Regions from separate parts of the Bradyrhizobium sp. 18BD genome, predicted to be linked through region 1. Evidence: riboswitches for the same ligand, from Rfam matches in the RefSeq annotation. Region 1 holds a riboswitch; the other holds the start of a gene.

Region 1 (4,410 bases):
AGAGCGGGCCCGACTATATCGATCCCGCTTTCCATGCCGCCGCCACGGGACGTGCCTCCGTCAACGTCGATAGCTGGGCGATGGATCGTGGCGCCATCGCCCATCTCGTCAGCCGCGGCGCGGATGCCGATGTCGTGCTGGCCGAAGGCTCGATGGGCCTGTTCGACGGCGTTGCCGCGCGCGGTGTCTCCGGCACCGGCGCGACCGCCGACATCGCGGAGATGCTGGGCTGGCCGGTGGTGCTGGTGATCGATCCCTCCGGACAGGCGCAGACCGCGGCTGCGATCGCCGCGGGCCTTCGCGACTACCGCGCCGGTGTGCGCCTTGCGGGCGTCGTGCTCAACCGCATCGCGAGCGCGCGTCATGAAGATCTCGTGCGGCGTGCGCTGAACGACGTCGGCATCGCCGTGTTCGGTGCGCTGCCGCGCCATGCTGAGATCAGCCTGCCGAAGCGGCATCTCGGCCTGGTGCAGGCCGAGGAGCAGGCGGAGATCGGCAAGCTGATCGACGAGGCCGCGCGCTTCGTCGCCGAGCATGTCGATCTCGACGCGGTGCTGCGCTCGGCCGCCGACTGGTCGCCGGAACCTGCCGCGAACGGACCGAACGTCACGCCGCCCGGCCAGCGCATTGCGCTGGCCCGCGATGCGGCGTTCTCCTTCGTCTATCCGCACATGCTGGAAGCCTGGCGCGCAGCCGGCGCCGAGATTTCGACGTTCTCGCCGCTCGCCGATGAAGCGCCCGATGCGAATGCCGATGTGTGCTGGCTGCCCGGCGGCTATCCCGAGCTGCATGCCGGCAAAATCGCCGCCAATGCGCGCTTCCGCGGTGGCCTGCGCGCCTTCGCCGAGACGCGGCCGGTGCACGGCGAATGCGGGGGGTATATGGTACTCGGAACGGCCTTGACTGATGCCGACGGTGTCCGCCACGAGATGACGAGCCTGCTCGGGCTGGAGACGAGCTTTGCCAAGCGCCGCATGCATCTCGGCTATCGTCTCGCCGCGCTTGCAGCCCCGATGCCGGGGCATCAGGCGGGCGCGCGGCTGCGCGGTCACGAATTCCACTATTCGACCATCCTCGCCCAGCCGGATACAGCGCTGGCGGTCGTACACGACGCGACGGGGGCTGTCATCGCCGAGACCGGCTCGCGCCGCGGCCAGGCCACCGGCACGTTCTTCCATCTGATCGCGGAGGACCGGTGAGCGGTTTTGTCTCTTTCATCTCCGCCGGTCCCGGCGATCCCGAGCTGCTCACGCTCAAGGGCGCCGCGCGGCTGCGCGAGGCCGATGTCGTGCTCTATGACGATCTTGCGTCAGGCGCGATCCTCGATCTCGCCCGGCCCGGCGCCAATCTCGTCGCAGTGGGCAAGCGGGCAGGGCGTCCCTCGACCAAGCAGCACCACGTCAACCGCCTGCTGGTCGACTATGCCGCAACCGGCGCGCGCGTGGTGCGGCTGAAGTCGGGCGATGCCGGCATTTTCGGCCGGCTCGAGGAGGAGCTCGAGACGCTGCGCGAGGCCGGCATCGGCTACGAGATCATTCCCGGCGTCACCTCAGCCTGTGTCGCCGCTGCGCAAGCCGGCATTCCCCTGACCCGGCGCCACACCTCGCGCCGGGTGCAGTTCGTGACCGGGGCCGACGTCACCGGCGAGCTGCCGCAGAATTTGAATTGGGCGGCGCTGGCCGACCCTGAAGCGACGACCGTGGTCTATATGGGCCGGCGCACCTTTCCGGCGCTTGTCGCAAAATTGATCGAGCACGGCCTTTCGCCAAACACCCCGGCGCTGTTCGCCGAATCCCTCGGGCGCGACGACGAACGCCTGCTCCGCACCACCATTGCCGAGCTTGCGGAACAGCTTGCGCGCGGCGGGGCGGCTTCGACCGCGGCCGTCATCCTGTTCGGCGCGTTGGCAGAGGATTATCCGTCATGATGGCTCGGGCCGCCGGTCTCCTCTTGACGCCCGGCCGGCGAAAGGGGCACACAGGAGAGGCATGGTGCTCGACGCAGCGCAAAGCGCTGGAGCATAATCGGGAATGGGGGTGGGCGGACCCAGTTGCGGCGCCCAAAACCCCAGCCGCCCCCGCGACTGTAAGCGGTGAGGGGCTCCGATCAGCCACTGGACCGCAAGGTCCGGGAAGGCCGGAGAACCCCAGTGAACCGCGAGCCAGGAGACCGGCCCTGCACGTTTTGAGGCCAAGGCCGTCGGGTGTGACGGCAGGAAGGAACTGAGCCATGCATATCGAACCCGGAATCGTGACGGGCGCCAAGCTCGTGTTGAGTTACGCAACCGGCATCGCCGCAGGCGGCGTTGCCTTGAAGCTCGCGGTCGAGACCGTGCGCGAGCAGGGCGTCGTTTCATTCGCCGTGCGGACGCTCGCCACCACCGCTCTCGTCTTCACCTTCTTCGAGATCCTGCCGCACTTCCCGGTCGGTGTCTCCGAGGTGCACTTCATCCTGGGCTCGACACTGTTCCTGCTGTTTGGCGCGGCGCCCGCCGCCTTCGGTCTCGCATTCGGCCTGCTGCTTCAGGGCGTGTTCTTCGAGCCGGCCGACCTGCCGCAATATGGCATGAACGTCACGACGCTGCTGGTGCCGCTGTTCGCGATCCAGGCGATCGCCTCGCGGATCATTTCGCGCAACACCGCCTATGTCGATCTGAAGTATCGCCAGGCGCTGGCGCTCTCGACGACCTACCAGGCCGGCGTGATCGCCTGGGTGGCGTTCTGGGCGCTCTATGGCTCCGGTTTCGCGATGAGCAACCTCGCGAGCATCGCGACGTTCGCGGCCTCCTATGCCCTGGTCATCGTGATCGAGCCGCTGGCCGATCTCGCCGTGCTGGCGTTGGCGAAATCGCTGCGTGGCGTCACCGCGCCCGGCCTCGTCACCCCGCGCCTGCATAACGCGGCTTGAGAGACAAAGGGGCGGCCGTCACGGCCGCCCCTGCACGCGCGATGCTCACGCTCTCCCTGATAGGCATCGGTTGCGGCGATCCCGGTCAACTCACGCGCGCCGCCATTCAAGCCATCAACGCAGCCGATCTCGTCCTGATCCCGCGCAAGGGGACCGCGAAGTCCGATCTCGCCGATCTCAGGCGAACGATCTGCGCGGATGTTCTCAGTAGCGACAAGACGCGCATCGCCGAGTTCGATCTTCCCGTGCGCGATGCCGGCGAGGCGGACTACCGCAAGGGCGTGGACGATTGGCACGATGCCGTCGCCGCAAGCTGGTCGCAGGCGATCGCGGGTCATCTCGACGGCGAGGGCAAGGTCGCGCTGCTGATCTGGGGCGATCCATCGCTTTACGATTCCTCGCTGCGCATTGCGCGGCGATTGAAGCCTTTGCCGAAGATCGAGGTCGTGCCCGGCATCACCTCGATCCAGGCGCTGTGCGCGGCGCATGCGCTGCCGCTCAACGACATCGGCGAGCCCTTCCTGGTCACGACCGGACGCCGCCTGCGTGAAGGCGGCTGGCCGCACGGCGTCGATACCGTGGTGGTGATGCTGGACGGCGGCACCGCGTTCCAGTCGCTCGATCCAGCCGGGATTCAGATCTATTGGGGCGCCTATCTCGGTATGCCCGATCAGATCATCCTATCCGGCGCACTGACCGAGGTCGGTCCGCGCATCGTTGCGATGCGGCAAGAGGCGCGCGAGCGCCACGGCTGGATCATGGACAGCTACATTCTCAAGCGCAGGCCGTAAGCGAGGCAGCATGCTCCCTGAATGGGTCACCCAGAAATACCCGGCGGTTTCCGCGGTCCATCGCGATGCGGCGATCGCGCGTCAGGCGCAACTGACGAAACCGACCGGCGCGCTCGGCCGGCTGGAGCAGCTCGCGGTCGAGCTTGCGGGCCTGCAGGCGACCGAGCGGCCGCGTGCGGGACGCGTGCCGATCATCGTCTTCGCCGGCGATCATGGCATCGTCGCGCAGGGCGTCTCGGCCTATCCGCAAGCCGTGACCATCGCGATGATGGCGATTTTTGCTTCGGGTGGTGCCGCGATCTCGGTGTTGGCGCGCGAACTGGGCTCCAGCCTCGAAGTCGTCGACGCCGGCACGCTGGCGGAGGAGGCGATGGCGGGCGTCGTCACCGACAAGCCGCGCAGTGGCACGCGCGATTTCAGCGTCGAAGCCGCGCTCACGCCCGCGGAGCTGGCATTTGCATTCGAAGCCGGTCAGCGCGCGGTGGCGCGTGCCGAGGCCAGCCAGCCCGATCTCTTGATCTTCGGCGAGATGGGCATCGGCAACACCACGACGTCGGCTGCGATTGCCGCGAGCCTGCTCGGCATCAGCGCCGGGGAGATCGCGGGCAGCGGTACCGGTGTCGATGCGGCGGGCCGCGCGCACAAGGCGCGCGTGATCGATGCGGCGATCGCGCGGCATGGTGTTGCGGGCGCCGCGCCCGAAAAGATCCTG
Region 2 (4,410 bases), on a different contig from region 1:
TCGAACTGGTCAACAAGGTCTACGGTACCCGCATCCTGATCGCACAGGCGACGGCCGACGCGATCGGCGCGCATCTCGAGCTGCGCGAGATCGATCGCCTGGCGGTCGCCGGCCAGAGCGCGCCGCAGGCGATCTTCGAGGTGATGGGCAGGGCAGGCGCGCTGGCCGGGGCACAAGAGGCTCTGCGCAAGCACTATGCCGAGGGGCTTGCCGCCTATCGCGACCGCCGCTTCGACGAGGCTCGCGCGGCCTTCAACGCCGCGCTGGAGAGCGTGCCGGGCGACGGCCCATCGCGGACCATGCTCGCCCGCATCGGCGAGTTCGTGTCGAGCCCGCCGGCGGCCGATTGGGACGGGGCCTGGCGGATGGACAGCAAATAGCCGGACTACTCCGGAATAATTGATACTAGTCCATAACGATGTTTGCCGTGACCTATTTGCCGGGCTTAGGTTGAGTGTCCTTAAGGCGTTAAATGGGGACACGCCGATGACAGAACTTGAGGACAGGCTGGAACGCTTTGAGACGCTCACGGCCGAATGTGAGTTGATCGCCAAGCTCGCCACCGAAAGCAACAAGCGGGAATTCTATCTCAAGCTCGCCGGGCACTATTACGAGCTGGCGAACGAGACGCGGCGCGCGGTCGCGTCCAGGGCTGCTGCTTAAATGGCTGCGGCTTAAATGTCTGCTGCTTAAATGGCTGTTGCTAAAACGGTCGTTGCCTAGAGGCTGCTGCTTGAACAGCGGTTGCTTCTGGCTGCGAGCGCGAGGTCGTGGCCTGACGTAAGCCCCGGACATGCAACCCGCTGCAGGATGCGAGCAACCATCGCAGGCTTGCGGGCGCTGCGCGGCCGAAAGCCGTTTTTAACGTTTGGCGCGCATCCTGGGGATGCGAGGGCACGCTGCGTTGCGTCGTTCCTTGCGATGGGAATGCCGGGGTCCGTTGCAACACAACGTGCCTCGTGGTCGCCGCCTTGGCGGCGTTTCTTGCAGGGCGATCCCATGCGTGTTGTTGCAGTACTCATCCTCGCGCTGATGACGGCGGCCTGCAATCCGGGACAGGACATCACCGGCTCCACCGCTGCCTGCCCGGCGCGGAATTACAGCTCCTACAATCCCCGCGACATGAACCAGTGCGTGGCAGCCTGCAAGGCGTGTGACCACGGCACCACCGTGACCTGCACCACCTCCTGCACCCTCAAGGGCGCGCACTGAGGGGACGGTTCCGTGCTGACGGTGCGGGAGCACCGGAACGATTCACATGGGTTAGTCATTGAAGGGGGCGGGCAGGACGCGGAGTCCTTTGGAATGGGTATGCTCGATCCCGGTCGGTTTCTGGTGTCATGCTCGCAGTGCGAGGCATGGCCGATGGCAGCCAATGTGAAACGCTCGAGCTGGTCGGCGCAGCCGTACGAAGTCCGCTTCGTCTGCCCACGCTGCCGCCGCGAGGAAACCGTGATCATCTCCGCATCCGGCGAGCTGACCCCGATCAAGCGCATTGACGTTCCCCCGCATGATGTCACGGCGGCCTGGGCCCAGGCGCAGCGGCCAAGAGGGCGGGCGTAGCTCGCCCGTCTTGAAGTCAAGAGGGCGGGCGTAACCAACGCAGCGTAGCACGATCCATTCTTGGAACCCGGCCGATGCCGGGGCGTTTCCGCCTCGTCATCAACGTGATCGAGGCCATGCGAATGATCAGCGAGCATTTCGACACCCGCACACGGATCAACATGAAGCTGGCGCTGGACCGGGTCTGCCGCAATCGCCCCGGCGGCGAGGACCATGGCTTCCGCAAATCGGTTGCCGAGAACATCATTCGCTGCGCGCTCGCAGGTCGAACCGGCATCAGCCAGCTAGTCGATGCCGGCGAGCGGGCGATGATCACGACGCATGGCGAGAGGGAGCCGGCCTGATTGCGCCAGCGCAATCTTCGGTGCGGTGCTTCGACGCCCATGCAACCGGCCGATTGACTCTCTGCTTGCCCGCCCCGTAGATTGATCCGTGACGGTTCTCCTCACGGAGATCAAAAGGGAACGTGGTGCGGGATTTTCCCAATGTGGATTTTCTCAATGCCATGGCTGCCCCCGCAACTGTAAGCGGTGAATCCTTCGTCTCATGCCACTGGGAATCTCGGTCCTGGGAAGGCGACGGAGCGGTAACGACCCGCGAGCCAGGAGACCTGCCGTCAGCCGTGGTCACACGCGAAGATGTCGGTCGGGGAGTACAGACATTGGTTTCACCGGAGCAATCGATCGCTCCGAAAACCTCGTTCGCTGTGACGTGCCACTGACGTCATACCGAGGTTCAAACCGTGTCTCGTATTGTCTCTGCCGCCAGGCGCCTTAGCGCCGGCCTCGTCGCGTCCGTCTCCCTCTCTTCGCTCGATCTCGCCATCGCCCATGCGCAGCAGGCCGCCGCGGAGCAACTGCCGCCGGTCGAAGTGACCAGGCCTGACGACCAGAACCGCACCCGCGCCAGGGCGACGGGCGAGCGCAACACAATGAGGCGGCGCCCGGCACCGCGTGCCGCCCCAGGCGGAGCAGCACCGGCATCCGGCTCCGGCAGCGAGGCTGCCGCGGGCTATGGCGGCATCGTTGGGGCCGCCACGACCGTGATCACGGCGGGAGATATCGCGCATGCGCCGTCGCAATCGCTCGCCGAGATCATTGCGACGCAAGTCCCGGGCGCCCAGCTCACGACGCTCTATGGCGGGCCGGTCGCCGCCAGGACCAGCGTGGATTTGCGCGGCTTCGGCGCCTTTGCCACCGCCAACACGCTGGTGCTGGTCAACGGACGGCGGCTCAACGACATCGACATGGCGCAGGTGGACCTCTCCACCATTCCGCTCAATTCCATCGAGCGGATCGAGATCACCCGCGGCAATTCCGGCGCGGTGCTCTACGGCGACAACGCGGTCGGCGGTGTCATCAACATCGTCACCAAAAACGGCGTCGGCGGACCGCCCGTGACCGCACGCATCGAGGCTGGCTTCGGCGCGTTCAAAACAACGCTCGGCAATGTCTCGACCTCGCTCAATTCAGGCCCGTGGTCGACCTCGTTTTACGGCAACGCCGTCAGGACCGACGGCTACCGCGACAACAATCGCTATGTTCAGGAGAACGGCGTCGGCAATCTCAATTACACCACGCCCGGCCTGACCGCCTTCCTCACCGTCACCGGCGACAATCAGGAACTGCGGTTGCCCGGCGGCCGCACCGTCGATCCCTCCATCGGCCTCGACGAGCTCGCAACCAGCCGGCGGGGAACGAGCACACCCTTCAACTACGCCAACCAGCAAGGTTATAGTGCGACCGCGGGATTCACCAAGATGCTGGTCAACGGCGTCGATCTCATCGTCGACGGCGGCGTGCGCGACAAGAAGCAGCAGAGTGCCTTCTTCTCGAGTCCGGCGCCGGTCCCGGCTCTCTTCACATCGACCTATGTCGATGCCGACCTCACGACATGGTCGATCACGCCGCGCCTCAGCGTGAAGAGCCTTGCCTTCGGCATGCCGTCGCAACTCCTGACCGGCATCGACTATTACGATGCGAGCTTTCAGCAGAACCGCGGCGCCGGGCAGAGGCTTGCACCGTGGCACAATTACGACCTCCGGCAGCAGACGGTCGCGGGCTATTTCCAGCATGCGCTGGGTGTTGCGCCCACCACCGACATCTCCTACGGCGCGCGGGTGCAGAGCATCAGTCTTTCCGCGCGCGACAATTTCGATGCGGCAGCTCCGTTCAACGCCGATATCGGCGCGCTCCGGCTCACGAGCAACGAGACCCAATATGCGCTGCATCTTGGGGCCGAGCATCGTCTCGATGACATGTTCTCGCTGTTCGGCCGTGCCGCGCGGGCCTTCCGCACACCTGATGTCGACGAGCGTGTGTCGTCGGGCCCGTCGTTCGATCCCGTGACCTTTGCTTCGCTCCCGCAGACATTCCAGCTCAAGACCCAGACCTCGCAGGACGTCGAGGGCGGGCTGCGCATCAAGGGCGGCGGCTTGCAGTTCCAGAGCAGTCTCTACCTGATGGACCTCACCAACGAGATCCATTTCAATCCGGTCCTGTTCTACAACACCAATCTCGACCCGACCCGCCGCTACGGCTCGGAGACCAGCCTGTCCTTTCGCGTCAATGACACGCTGCTGCTGCGCTCCGGCATGGCCGTGACGCGGGCCGTGTTCCGCGAAGGCGTCTGGGCCGGCAACGACGTGCCGCTGGTGTCGCGCTACACCGCAAGTGCCGGCGTCACCTGGAACATCTGGCAGAACTATGTCGTGCTCGACGCCACCGCGCGCTTCTGGAGCGAGCGGCGCATGGACAATGACCAGGCGGGAACCCAGAAGCCGATCCCCGCCAATGGCACGATCGACCTCAAGCTCAGCGGCCAGGTCGAGCGCTATTTCTGGTCGCT

What was found. A riboswitch is a leader RNA that binds a small molecule or an ion and turns the genes downstream of it on or off. The one in region 1 is predicted to bind cobalamin.
Region 2: another riboswitch for cobalamin. It lies ahead of RAD16_RS37445 (TonB-dependent receptor); the one in region 1 lies ahead of RAD16_RS18550 (energy-coupling factor ABC transporter permease).

Annotation. Positions count from the first base shown of each region.
Region 1 covers NZ_JAVAYL010000009.1:224,923-229,332, reverse strand. The annotation lists gene RAD16_RS18560 (cobyrinate a,c-diamide synthase) at 1-1,199, shown strand, start outside; gene cobA (uroporphyrinogen-III C-methyltransferase) at 1,196-1,927, shown strand; cobalamin riboswitch at 1,973-2,192, shown strand; gene RAD16_RS18550 (energy-coupling factor ABC transporter permease) at 2,230-2,907, shown strand; gene cobF (precorrin-6A synthase (deacetylating)) at 2,949-3,698, shown strand; gene cobT (nicotinate-nucleotide--dimethylbenzimidazole phosphoribosyltransferase) at 3,709-4,410, shown strand, end outside.
Region 2 covers NZ_JAVAYL010000030.1:98,791-103,200, forward strand. The annotation lists gene RAD16_RS37420 (adenylate/guanylate cyclase domain-containing protein) at 1-380, shown strand, start outside; gene RAD16_RS37425 (hypothetical protein) at 487-663, shown strand; gene RAD16_RS37430 (hypothetical protein) at 1,000-1,212, shown strand; gene RAD16_RS37435 (hypothetical protein) at 1,306-1,563, shown strand; gene RAD16_RS37440 (hypothetical protein) at 1,638-1,907, shown strand; cobalamin riboswitch at 1,983-2,195, shown strand; gene RAD16_RS37445 (TonB-dependent receptor) at 2,306-4,410, shown strand, end outside.